2 linked regions of the Gloeothece verrucosa PCC 7822 genome follow. The protein of the gene in region 1 binds, or shares a complex with, the protein of each later gene. Links are inferred from orthologs where the notes say so. Each region holds a gene or a part of one and is shown in the gene's direction. Other genes may lie near its edges.

Region 1 (7,515 bases):
AGGAGAGCAGAGGGAACAGCAGTAACTTTAACTCGCTTGTTTGATCTCCCAGATAGCCAAACTAATGTTCAACAGCTTGAAAAAAGATTAAAACCCGAAGTGACCCCCAAAGATAACCCTCATAACCCACCCTCAGAAAATCGTATAAGCATTAAAGAATTTGCGATAACTTCGTCAATTAGTGCTATAGCTATAGGAGATTTACAAGGAAATTTAACTTATGTTAATCAAGCCTTTTTGGAAATGTGGAGATATGACAACGATGACGAAGTTTTAGGAAAACCTTTTTTGAACTTTTGGCAAATTGACCAACAAGGGGAAACCTTAATACAAACTATCCGCACTCGTGGTCAATGGATAGGAGAATTGATAGCAAAAAAGAAAGATAAAAGTTTATTTAAAGCTCAAGTATCAGCAAATCTTGTCAAAAATGAGGCTAATATCGCTATTTATATCATGATCTCAGTGATGGACGTTAGCCAACAACAAGGAACAGAAGAATCATTACAAAAACTGCTAAGACTTTATACAAATTTAACTCAAGCCGCCCCGGTAGGAATTTTTCGGGCTGATGAAAGCGGCAAATGGCTTTATGCTAACGAAAAAGCCCTGTTAATCAGTGGAATTAGCTTAGATAAAGCAATTGGCATGGGATGGGCCAACTATGTACACAATGATGATCGAGCCAGAGTTTTCAATGAATGGATTAAATCGATACAAACTCAAACCTCATGGCGGACAGAATATCGTTATAGACACTCAGACGGTAATAATACCTGGGTTTTAGTACAAGCGATTCCTGAAATGGATGAACAGGGAAAAATCGTCGGCTACCTAGGCACATTAACAGATATTACAGAACGAAAAAATGCCGAAGAAGCCACCAACAAAATTAATGCTCAAATGCAGGCAATTTTTGATGCTTTTCCCGATATTTTATTTCGCATCGACCAACAAGGAACCATTCTAGATTATAAAACTCAAGACCATCACTCTTTATATTGTTCTCCTCAAGAGTTTATCGGCAGAACTGTTCAAGAAGTCTTACCGGAATCAGTGGGAAATTTACTGTATGAAGGAGTGCAAAAAGCCTTAGTCAGTGGAGAAATCGTCAGCATAGAATATTTTCTCATCATTGCCTTACAGAAACGATTTTTTGATGCTCGTATCGTTCGATTGAGTCCTGTAGAAACCATTGCCGTTGTTCGAGACATTAGTGACCGCAAACAAACTGAACTGGCTTTAAGAGAAAGTGAAGAACGACTAAAAACCATTATCTCAACCAATCCTAATGGGCTATTGATTTTAGATTTACAAGGCAAAGTTCTTTTTGTGAATCCAGCCGCAGAAATTCTTTTTGGCAGAAAACAAGAAGATTTGATGGGGCAAATTTTAGGAATTCCTATTATTGTCAATAATTACAGTGAAATAGAAATTCTCCAGCCGAGCGGGAAATTAATTATAGTCAGAATGCGATTAGTAAAAATTATTTGGCAAGAAAAAAACGCTTTTCTCGCTTCTTTAGTCGATGTGACAGATATTCAGCAGGCACAAGAACAATTAAAAATTCTTTATCAAGCAACCGAACAAAGTCCTGTCTCAGTAGTCATCACTGATGCAGAAGGAACTATAGAATATGTCAATCCCAAATTTGAGAAAATCACCGGATACCAACGAGCAGAAGTAATCGGGCAAAACCCACGTATCCTTAAGTCCGGTGAAACCACGACGGAAGAATATAAACAAATTTGGAAAACCATTACATCAGGGCAAGAATGGCATGGAGAATTTCACAATAAAAAAAAGAATGGAGAGCTATTTTGGGAAGCGGCTTCTATTTCACCGATCAAAAATGCAGAAGGAATTATCACCCATTTTGTAGCAGTAAAAGAAGATATTACCGAACGCAAAGCGCAACAAACCACTCTCACTTATCAAGCTAACTATGATGCTCTAACCGGCTTACCAAACCGTTTTCTAGCCATAGATAGACTGAAACAGGCAATTTTGCAAGCCGACCGTCAAAAAAAACGAGTAGCGGTCATGTTTATCGATTTAGACCACTTTAAAGATGTCAACGATACCCTAGGTCATGAATATGGCGACTTACTGCTGCAAAAAGTTTCTCAACGTCTCAAGCAGTGTTTACGAAAAAGTGATACAGTAGCTCGATTAGGCGGAGATGAATTTTTAATTATTCTTCCCAATTTACGAGAAACCCATCATTGTAAACTCATTGCTAGTAAAATTCTTTCTAGCTTAGAAAAACCTTTTAACCTATTAACAGAAGAAGCTTTTATTTCTGCAAGTATTGGCATTACTCTCTATCCGGATGATGGAAACGATGTTAGTGTGCTGATGCGGAATGCAGATGCTGCCATGTATTTAGGCAAAAGAGGAGGACGCAATGATTTTAAATTCTATACGATGGGTATGAATGAAGAAGCGCAATCTCGCCTGCGGATAGAAAAATTACTGCGTTATGCTCTCAAAAAAAATGAATTTTACCTCGTTTATCAACCCATCATTGACTTAAGGTTCCAGACAGTCATTGGCGCAGAAGCTTTACTGCGTTGGAATAATCCCGAACTCGGCCGAGTTAGTCCTGATCAATTCATTTCTATTGCCGAAGAAACCGGGTTAATCAGTGAATTAGGAGCGTGGGTGATCTCTCAAGCTTGTCAAGAAGTGGTGAACTGGCAGACACAAGGATCACCCATCTGGGTAGCGGTTAATCTTTCTCCTCGTCAATTTAGAGAGTCAAAACTTCTAGAAATCATCAGCAATGCTATCACGCTCAATGGCATTACTAATCATTATTTAGAGCTAGAAATAACCGAAAAATTGCTCTTAGAAGATTTTCCGGGCTCTAAAGGCATCATTGAGCAATTGCATGAGATGGATTTTCGTCTCTCAATCGATGATTTTGGGACGGGATATTCCGCTTTAAGTTATCTGATCAAATTTCCGTTTAATCGCTTGAAAATTGACCGTTCATTTATCGCTGATATCCCCCACAATCAAGAAGTATTGGCATTAGTAAAAACCATTATTGCTATGGGACATGGGCTAAAATTGCAAGTAATAGCAGAAGGTGTAGAAACCACTGAGCAAGCAAATATCCTTGAAGCTGAAGGGTGTGATTATGCACAAGGTTACTTTTTTAGTCGCCCCTTACTGAGTGAAGAGTTCCGCCGCTATTTACAATCCCATCAAAATCCTCAAGCGGCAATTAACCCTATTGATGATCAGTAATAAGGACATTATTTGATAGTATTAAAAATAATTCAGAAAGTTTTTATTCATAAAAATATGGGAGAAACTGTATCAGGAAAACAACTAAGTCAATGGCAAAACTGGGCAAAAAAAGAATCTATTGCCTCAAAAATATCCCCCAATGAAGTTGATTGGTTACTTCAAGAAGTGGCAGAATTAACCCATTTAGAACTGCGCTTAGAAACCTTTAAGAATAGGTCAAAAATTCCCCTCAAACAGTCTCTATCCGAGTTAACCGATTTATGGCAACAACGCTTAACCTGTCGTTTACCCGTTCAGTATTTAGTCGGTGTTACACCTTGGCGTAAATTTAAAATTAAAGTTTCTCCAGATGTCCTCATTCCTCGCCCAGAAACCGAATATATTATCGATATCGTGCTGAAAGCTATCCCAGAAAGCCCCCTTTTCGATATTGCATCAGGAAATTGGGTAGATTTAGGTACCGGTAGCGGCGCGATCGCTCTGGGACTCGCCGATATCTTGACAAATGCAACAATTTATGCAGTAGATCGGAGTAGGGGAGCTTTAGACATTGCCGAAGACAATGCCATCGAGTGGGGTTTTGCCGAGAGAATTCATTTTAAACAAGGTTTTTGGTGGACACCGTTAGAATTTTTAAGGGGACAAGTGAACGGGATGGTGTCTAACCCGCCTTATATTCCCACAGAGTTAATTGCGACTCTCGACCCTGAAGTGGCTTATCATGAGCCTCATATAGCTTTAGATGGGGGTGAAGGGGGTTTAGAGTCTATTCGTTATTTAATTGAAAGTTCGCCGCCATATTTACGTTCTGGCGGCATTTGGTTAATTGAAATGATGGCCGGACAAGCGGAGCAAGTCGCTCAATTATTAGCGTGTCAAGGAAGTTATCAAAACATTCAAATTTTCCCAGACTTTGCCGGTATTGAGCGCTTTGCTTTAGCTTACCGGCGTTAGTGCTATTTAACTTAAATCACGATTAATCTGAGCAAACAAATCTGGCCAATTAATAGAAGCCGCTTGTTGTTCCTCTTCTCTCACTTCAAAAGTCTTATGACAGGCATTAGGAAGTTCTAAAGCTTCCACACATAACTCGGCGATGGCTTCCCGACTCACTTGACCTTTTATATTATCCCCTTGAGCAAACATTAAAACTTTATCTGCGGGTTTTTCGGTTAAAGCACAGGGGCGAACAATGGTATAAGCTAACCCACTTGAACGCACAACCTCCTCTCCTCGAAACTTCCAAGTCAAAATACCCCCTAATTGATCATTCATCCGCACCGCCGGCGGTTCTTCTTCTAAATTAATCCCAGGACGACCCGGACGAGTTACTCCGGCCGAACTAATCATGATAAATTGGGGTTTAGGTTTACCGCCATAAGCCTTGATTGACTCAATTTCTATGCCAAACAATCCCGGCGAAAATTTAGGATTGAGTCCCCCATTATATTCAAACTTACTCAGCATCAACTGCATGGAATAAACTTTACTCGCATCAAAAGCGCCGGCTTCGGGAACCGTTTTAGCCCGAAAAACCGGAATTAAATCGGCAAAAGGAATCTGTATAGTTTGGGTAAAGTTATAAATCGTATCAAAAGAATAACAGTAACCTATACCATCCCATTTCCCCTCACAACGAATAATAAATTTATAACGTTTACCATCTCCTTGAACCCTCAGTTCAATTCCTTCGTATTCAGATAAATCCAAAGGCGGCTCTAAATTGCGGGTCCGCACAGAAGCAAAGCCCCCGTTATTATCTGTTGACACATTCCCTGAAAAAACTGCTCGTTTTGAGTCGAGTCGCAAAGAACTTTGGCTGACTCCTCCCATCACCACATCATCCACCGCTCCCCATGTTTCTTTTAACTCAGTGCTGGGCTTAGTGAAATCAAAAAGGGTTCTTTCTGGAAGTTTAAATTTTAAATATTTTTGCGCCGCTTCTATTAGATTTTTAATGCCTTGATACTCCACCATCTCGGGGCTATCTACCACTTCAGGTAGATAAAATTTTATTCCCTGATAATACTTTTCTCTGCTAGGCGTATCTCCTTCTACCGGTTGTACCCGCACTCCTGTACAACAAATTATCGCCGCTACATTTTCCATTAACTTTGGGGTTAAGGTTTCTTTAAGAGTCAGGTCGGCTTCAAACAGTTCTACTTTATCCCCTAATATTTCCCTCGCTTTTTGACTATCCCTGACTAAAGCACGTACAGGATATTTATTGTCTAATAAACGACGAACCACGCGCTTACCAACTCCGCCTGTTGCCCCGGCTACCAAAATTGTTCCCATATTCTTTTTCCCCAAATTTACAGTTTGAGTTTGTTGATGACCTCTAAACAGTCGTTGCCAGCAACTGAAAAAAGGAATAACTTCAAAATAATTTAACGTTTCAAAAAATCGTCCGGCATCCCATCGAGGGGGATTTTTTTGATTCATTGTCATCTGCTCCATATTTTTTCTATTCTAACTTTGCAGTTTGTAACATTTTTTCCATAAGGCATGGTCAGAAATCTCTAAACCTGTGTTAGGTTATTAATAAATAAGAGTTAGGTTCAGTTGCGGCAATTGTTTCTAATCTTGATGGATTTCATCGCTAGGTTATAGGCTGGCTGTTGTTTCTGACATGGCTCTACTGCATTGTGATTTGATTTTTGGAGATAATCCATGGCGATTTACGTTGGTAATTTACACTACGAGGTAGAAGAAGGGGAATTACGTGAGGTTTTTGCGGAATATGGTACAGTGAGGCGAGTTTATTTACCTGAAGACCGAGAAACGGGGAAAAAACGGGGTTTTGGCTTTGTAGAAATGTCGACAGATGATGAAGAAGACAAAGCAATCGAAACCTTAGACGGTGCTGAATGGATGGGTCGTCAGCTAAAAGTCAACAAAGCTAGACCTCGGGAAAATGACAACAGGGACAGTAATCGTGGATCAGGTGGCGGCTATCGCAAAAATAATAATTTTTCTCGTCGTGGTGGCGGCGACTATTAATTCTAATAGAAGTGAGAGATTAGATTTGGGATTAGTTTAATGTCGGGTTTCTTGCCTATTCTTTTTCCAGCAATTAATTAATCTAACACTAACTGTATTATGTGCCGCTATTCCTCTTCACTCGGGGAAAATAGCGGTAATTCCCCTTAAAAACTTTCTCAGGCAAAATTAGGAGTTACGCACTCCTAATTAAAAACAATGATTTTATGTCATCTCAAACCCTACTGATTTCATTACAGTGCGTAAGTCCTAAAAATTTAAACCTCACTCAGGGAGGACGGGGTTTTATTTACTGAGAGGAATCTTTTTTCGCTAAACATTGATATTGATGTTCATTGATTCTACCGGCTTCATAAAGGGTTTCTGTGATCTCAGAAATACTTAAAACAGAATAAGCATTATAGCCATGATTTTTAAGTTTATCTTTCACGCCCTCTTCATGATCGATAAAAACGACAATATCTTCTACCTTTAAACCGGCTGATTTTAATTTTTCTGCCCCTTCCATCGCACTTTTGCCACTAATTAAAACATCATCAACCACCACCACTTTTTCCCCAGGATGAAAAGTTCCCTCAATCACTCGACGAGTGCCATGAGCTTTGACTTCTTTACGAGGGTAAATCATGGGATGATGTAAAAGTAAAGATAGGCCGGTAGCAGTGGGTAATGAACCATAAGGAATGCCGGCAATGCGATCAAAGGTTAAAGTTAGAAGAATTTCTGCATAAGCATCTAAGACTTGATGAAAGAGTTGGGGATTAGAAATAATACGACGTAGATCAATATAATAAGAAAAAGTTGCCCCCGATGCTTGTAGATAGTCTCCAAACAAAAGACAGCCTATATCATATAGCTGTAAAATCAAATTTTGATGGGGATGTTGCTTTAAAAAACAGACGTTAGGAGTCCAAAGTTGAGCCGGCAAATCTTCTTTTGCTATCTCAGTTCTAGTTTGATTAATTTCTTCTCTTAAAGCTTTTATTTCTTGAGCGACATTCTTTTTGAGCAAGAAGTCTTGCGGCACAGGAATTAATAAATTATTCCCTTCTTGAGATAAACCTGCCGTTAAAATTGGCTTAAGATTATTACCTTTATCCCAAATACTTCGTATCAAAATAATTCTTTCAGTGGCATAACTCCGTACTTGGTTAAGAATTTCGGGTTTGGTAGTTCCTACTTCTAAAAAGAGTTGCTCGGGAGAACCCCAAGTTTGAGCTTCTCTGACTACTTGTAAATAAAAAGGATTTTCAG
Region 2 (4,115 bases), 210 kb from region 1 along the record:
AGCGACAGAAACAAGAGATAGAGTAGTCTATTGGGGAACCGGACGCCGCAAAACAGCTATCGCCAGAGTCCGTTTAATTCCTGGTACAGGGCAAATAACCGTTAATGGCAAAACCGGCGATATCTACTTCAATCAAATTGCTGACTATATTCAAGGGATCAAAGCCCCATTAGAAACTTTAGGGCTAGAAAATGACTATGATATCCTAGTCAAAGCTCACGGCGGCGGGCTGACAGGACAAGCCGATGCTGTTAAACTAGGAGTGGCTAGAGCCTTGTGCCAACTCGCTCCAGAAAATCGCCAACCCCTGAAGACAGAAGGATATTTGACCCGAGATCCTCGAGCCAAAGAGCGGAAAAAATACGGTTTACACAAAGCTCGTAAAGCTCCTCAATACTCTAAGCGTTAGAATAGATTTTAGAGTAGGGAACACCCGAACAGGTGGAACCAGTTGCGCTATCCGAGTTCCCCGAAGGGAGCATACTGGCACTGTGCCGCACTCCGCGCTTCTTAAAGGGAACAAAACACATCACTAACTACTGACCACTGACCACTAACAACCAACAACTGACAACGAAAAACCCGAAAAATAACTATGCCTAAAACAGATATTCACCCAACTTGGTATCCTGAAGCCAAAGTCATCTGTAACGGTGAAGTGGTGATGACCGTTGGTTCAACTCAACCAGAAATTCATGTAGAAGTCTGGTCAGGGAATCATCCCTTTTTTACCGGTACTCAGAAAATAATCGATACTGAAGGAAGAGTAGATCGTTTCTTACGTAAGTACGGGATGGTTGATAGAAATAAAAAGAAAAACAAAGCTTCTGATGCCAAGGAAAAATAGCAATTTAGCTAATTATATTTGCCCAGCAGAGTCATTTCTGCTGGGTTAAACATATTTTTTAAATTAGTAGGGAATGGCGAGTAAGAGTAATAAATTGATTCCCCAAGCGAAAAAAGACAAGCTCAAGATGTGCAATCTATACATTATATAAGTAGGAGTTAAAGCTACTTTCTATTCCCGACTCTCGCGAGATCATTAAATTAACACTAGAAAAACGAGTAAATCCGATGGCTGAAGCATATCTTTTAGAAAAACTAAAATCTGTTGAACTAACCTACAGAGAATTAACCCGCCGCCTAGCTGATCCAGATATTGCCACTAACCCAGATGAATTACAACGAGTGGCTAAAGCACGTTCTTCTCTGGAAGAAACGGTTAATACTTATGAAACTTGGCAAAAAACCAAGGAAGAATTGGCAGGGGCCCGACAAATTCTTAAAGAATCCGCCGGCGATCTAGAATTACGGGAAATGGCCGCTTTAGAAGTACAGGAATTAGAACAACAGTTAGAAACTCTAGAAAGTCGACTTAAAGTTCTTCTTCTCCCTCGTGACCCTAATGATGACAAAAACATTATGTTAGAAATTCGGGCCGGCACCGGTGGCGATGAAGCCAGTATTTGGGCGGGCGATTTAGTGCGAATGTACTCTCGCTATGCTGAATCCCAAAGATGGGCAGTAAAACTGGTGAGTGAGTCTCTGGCTGATATGGGCGGCTTTAAAGAGGCTATTCTAGAAATACAAGGGGATAGCGTCTATAGTAAGCTGAAATTTGAGGCAGGGGTTCACCGAGTACAACGGGTACCCGTGACAGAAGCCGGTGGACGGGTTCATACTTCAACGGCTACTGTAGCGATTATGCCCGAAGTGGATGAGGTAGAAGTGCAAATAGACCCCAAAGACCTCGAAATTTCTACCGCCCGGTCCGGAGGCGCAGGCGGACAAAACGTCAACAAGGTTGAAACAGCCGTAGATTTGTTTCATAAACCCACTGGAATTAGAATCTTTTGTACAGAGGAACGTTCGCAATTGCAAAACCGGGAACGGGCGATGCAAATTTTGCGGGCTAAGTTGTATGAAATGAAACTGCGCGAACAACAAGAGGCAGTGAGTTCTATGCGGCGATCTCAGGTGGGCACCGGTTCCCGTTCCGAAAAGATTCGTACCTACAATTACAAGGATAATCGTGTAACCGATCATCGTCTGGGACAAAACTTTAGTTTGGTTGGCGCTTTAGAAGGGGATATAGACGAGATCATTCAATCTTGTATTTCTCGTGATCAACAAGAACAGTTGGCTGAGTTAGCAAATTCTCCGGAAACCTCTCCAGTGCTTAATTAATTTACTCTTTTGGCTGAATAAATTAGAATAAGACAATAAATTGCGAATTTTAGGGACATATTACAAATGTGTCCCTATGGGTTTTTAGGGTTGATTTATTTTTAACTATAACTTCTCAGTTTTCTCAGGAATTTTTTAAGTAATTTTCAGGCTTCGATTAAATATAGCTCAGTTTGGTAGTGCATTCTAATCATTACAAGCAAGTTCTACTCTCGTCGTTACCAAAAAATTGCGACTTAGCACAAGAGTAAATCGTTGTATTAAAGCCAAACATTGATTAGGAGACACCACTCATGAAATTTAGTCGATTTATTCTTTGGGGAATGGTTCCTGTTATGGGTTCAGTTATAGCAACCGCAAGCTATGGTCGATCTTTGTCAGATGCAAAATTCAAGACAAATCTAGTTCCGGCAACGGCCATCACTCAACGTCAAACACAAACCATCGCCTTTACAGGCAACTTTGTTAAAGCTGAAGCCCCAACCACTGGAACAGCAAGGATCGTTAGAGAGGGAGGGCACAATTTCTTAGAATTAGATGGAGCCTTTAGTACCAGTAATCAAGGTCCTGATCTTCATGTTCTTTTAGACTCCTCTACCACTCCTCCTCAAAGTTATTCTAACCAGAATAGTTACATTAATCTTGGTAAGTTGCGAAGTTTTCAAGGAGCGCAACGCTATCCAATTCCAGATGGTATTGATCTGACTAAATATAAGTCAGTAGTCATTTGGTGTCGCATGGCAAACGCTACTTTTGGTTATGCTTCTTTGCGTCCTAACACTAATGCCAGAAAATAATTAAAATAACTTCCGAAAATTTCGAGTCTAAATATCAAATTATGACGATGTTTTCTAGGAGAAATGAGAGCAATATTTTCTCTTTTTTCTCCTAAAATTTTAGGTAATTAAATCTACTTTTGTTGACAAATTAAAGTAAATTACTCGGATTTATTCTGACAGTTGTTTACTCGGTTCATCTTGACTAGAATTAAACAAATGTTGGGTCATTTTGCTCAACAATAATAGTGCAATGATAATTCCTATCAGTTCAGCCGCAATAGTATTGATCATTGCCTGAATTGTAATCATATCTGATGGGGTGATCAAGGGACTTCGATTACTGAAATCGCCTCCTGCCCCTGGAGTAATGATCGTAGCTCCTTGAGGTAAACTTAACATATTAAGTGTTAGAGTTCCTACCCGTCCCAGGGCAATCAAAAGAGCGCAGAGCATCCCAACAATATTAATCATTAATCCCATCCATAAAGACCGCAACACGGCAACTTTTGGGCGGCGTAAATCAGCATTTTCCAACTTACGGCCCAGACGGACGTACTGAAAACTCCAATACATGGTCAATAGAAGCCCTACTAAACAGGCGATCACCACAAATAACTCTAAGGATGTAGTTCCTCGACTTTGACTCTTCAGTAAGCGGACAATCAAATAAAGAAACGGAATAAACCCTAATATCACTTGTAGCCAAAAACCCACCCAACCCATGCGGCGAAGACTATTGGCCATACGCTGAGGACTGATGGGAGGAATATCGGATTTAAAAAAATTAATCATACTCAAAATGTTGGGAAGTTATTAGTTAACACTTCCCGAGCTTTCATAACAATTCAAACAAGTTGAGAAGTATTATAACTAAAAATTGTTCTAAATTAATCAAACTTAATTTTATGGGGACAACTTCAGTCATGGTAAGATTAGCCTAAACCACCAAATCTGTTACAGCAAAACTATGGCAACCCTCACTGTTTGGAAATTTAATACTGCCGTTGGTGCCCAAGAAGCATTGACTAAATTAACTCAGTTACAAAAGGAGCAGATCATCGAAATAAAAGATGCCGCTACCGTTTCTTGGCCCGAAGGCAAAAAAAAGCCTAAAACCCAACAGGCTATTAATTTAGCGGGTTTAAGCGC

What was found.
Region 2: the proteins of prmC (region 1) and prfA are in contact, whole or in part, in a crystal structure (PDB 2B3T), measured with the Escherichia coli proteins. The link is inferred for Gloeothece verrucosa PCC 7822 from one-to-one orthologs.

What each region holds. Positions count from the first base shown.
Region 1 is NC_014501.1:5,688,089-5,695,603, forward strand. The notes cover bases 2,415-5,262. They hold prmC (peptide chain release factor N(5)-glutamine methyltransferase), read left to right. Parts: upstream 2,415-3,312; coding sequence 3,313-4,212; downstream 4,213-5,262. Other genes in these bases: CYAN7822_RS36965 (PAS domain S-box protein), read left to right, coding at 2,415-3,255; CYAN7822_RS25620 (CIA30 family protein), read right to left, coding at 4,219-5,262. In the rest of the region: more of CYAN7822_RS36965, read left to right, coding at 1-2,414; more of CYAN7822_RS25620, read right to left, coding at 5,263-5,703; CYAN7822_RS25625 (RNA recognition motif domain-containing protein), read left to right, coding at 5,932-6,261; CYAN7822_RS25630 (bifunctional orotidine-5'-phosphate decarboxylase/orotate phosphoribosyltransferase), read right to left, coding at 6,551-7,515. UniProt on the Escherichia coli protein: Methylates the class 1 translation termination release factors RF1/PrfA and RF2/PrfB on the glutamine residue of the universally conserved GGQ motif, i.e. on 'Gln-235' in RF1 and on 'Gln-252' in RF2.
Region 2 is NC_014501.1:5,476,650-5,480,764, reverse strand. The notes cover bases 139-3,130. They hold prfA (peptide chain release factor 1), read left to right. Parts: upstream 139-1,074; coding sequence 1,075-2,187; downstream 2,188-3,130. Other genes in these bases: CYAN7822_RS24575 (DM13 domain-containing protein), read left to right, coding at 2,481-2,984; rpmE (50S ribosomal protein L31), read left to right, coding at 596-847; rpsI (30S ribosomal protein S9), read left to right, coding at 139-409. Outside these bases: more of rpsI, read left to right, coding at 1-138; CYAN7822_RS24570 (DUF3611 family protein), read right to left, coding at 3,135-3,758; CYAN7822_RS24565 (DUF1269 domain-containing protein), read left to right, coding at 3,934-4,115. UniProt on the Escherichia coli protein: Peptide chain release factor 1 directs the termination of translation in response to the peptide chain termination codons UAG and UAA.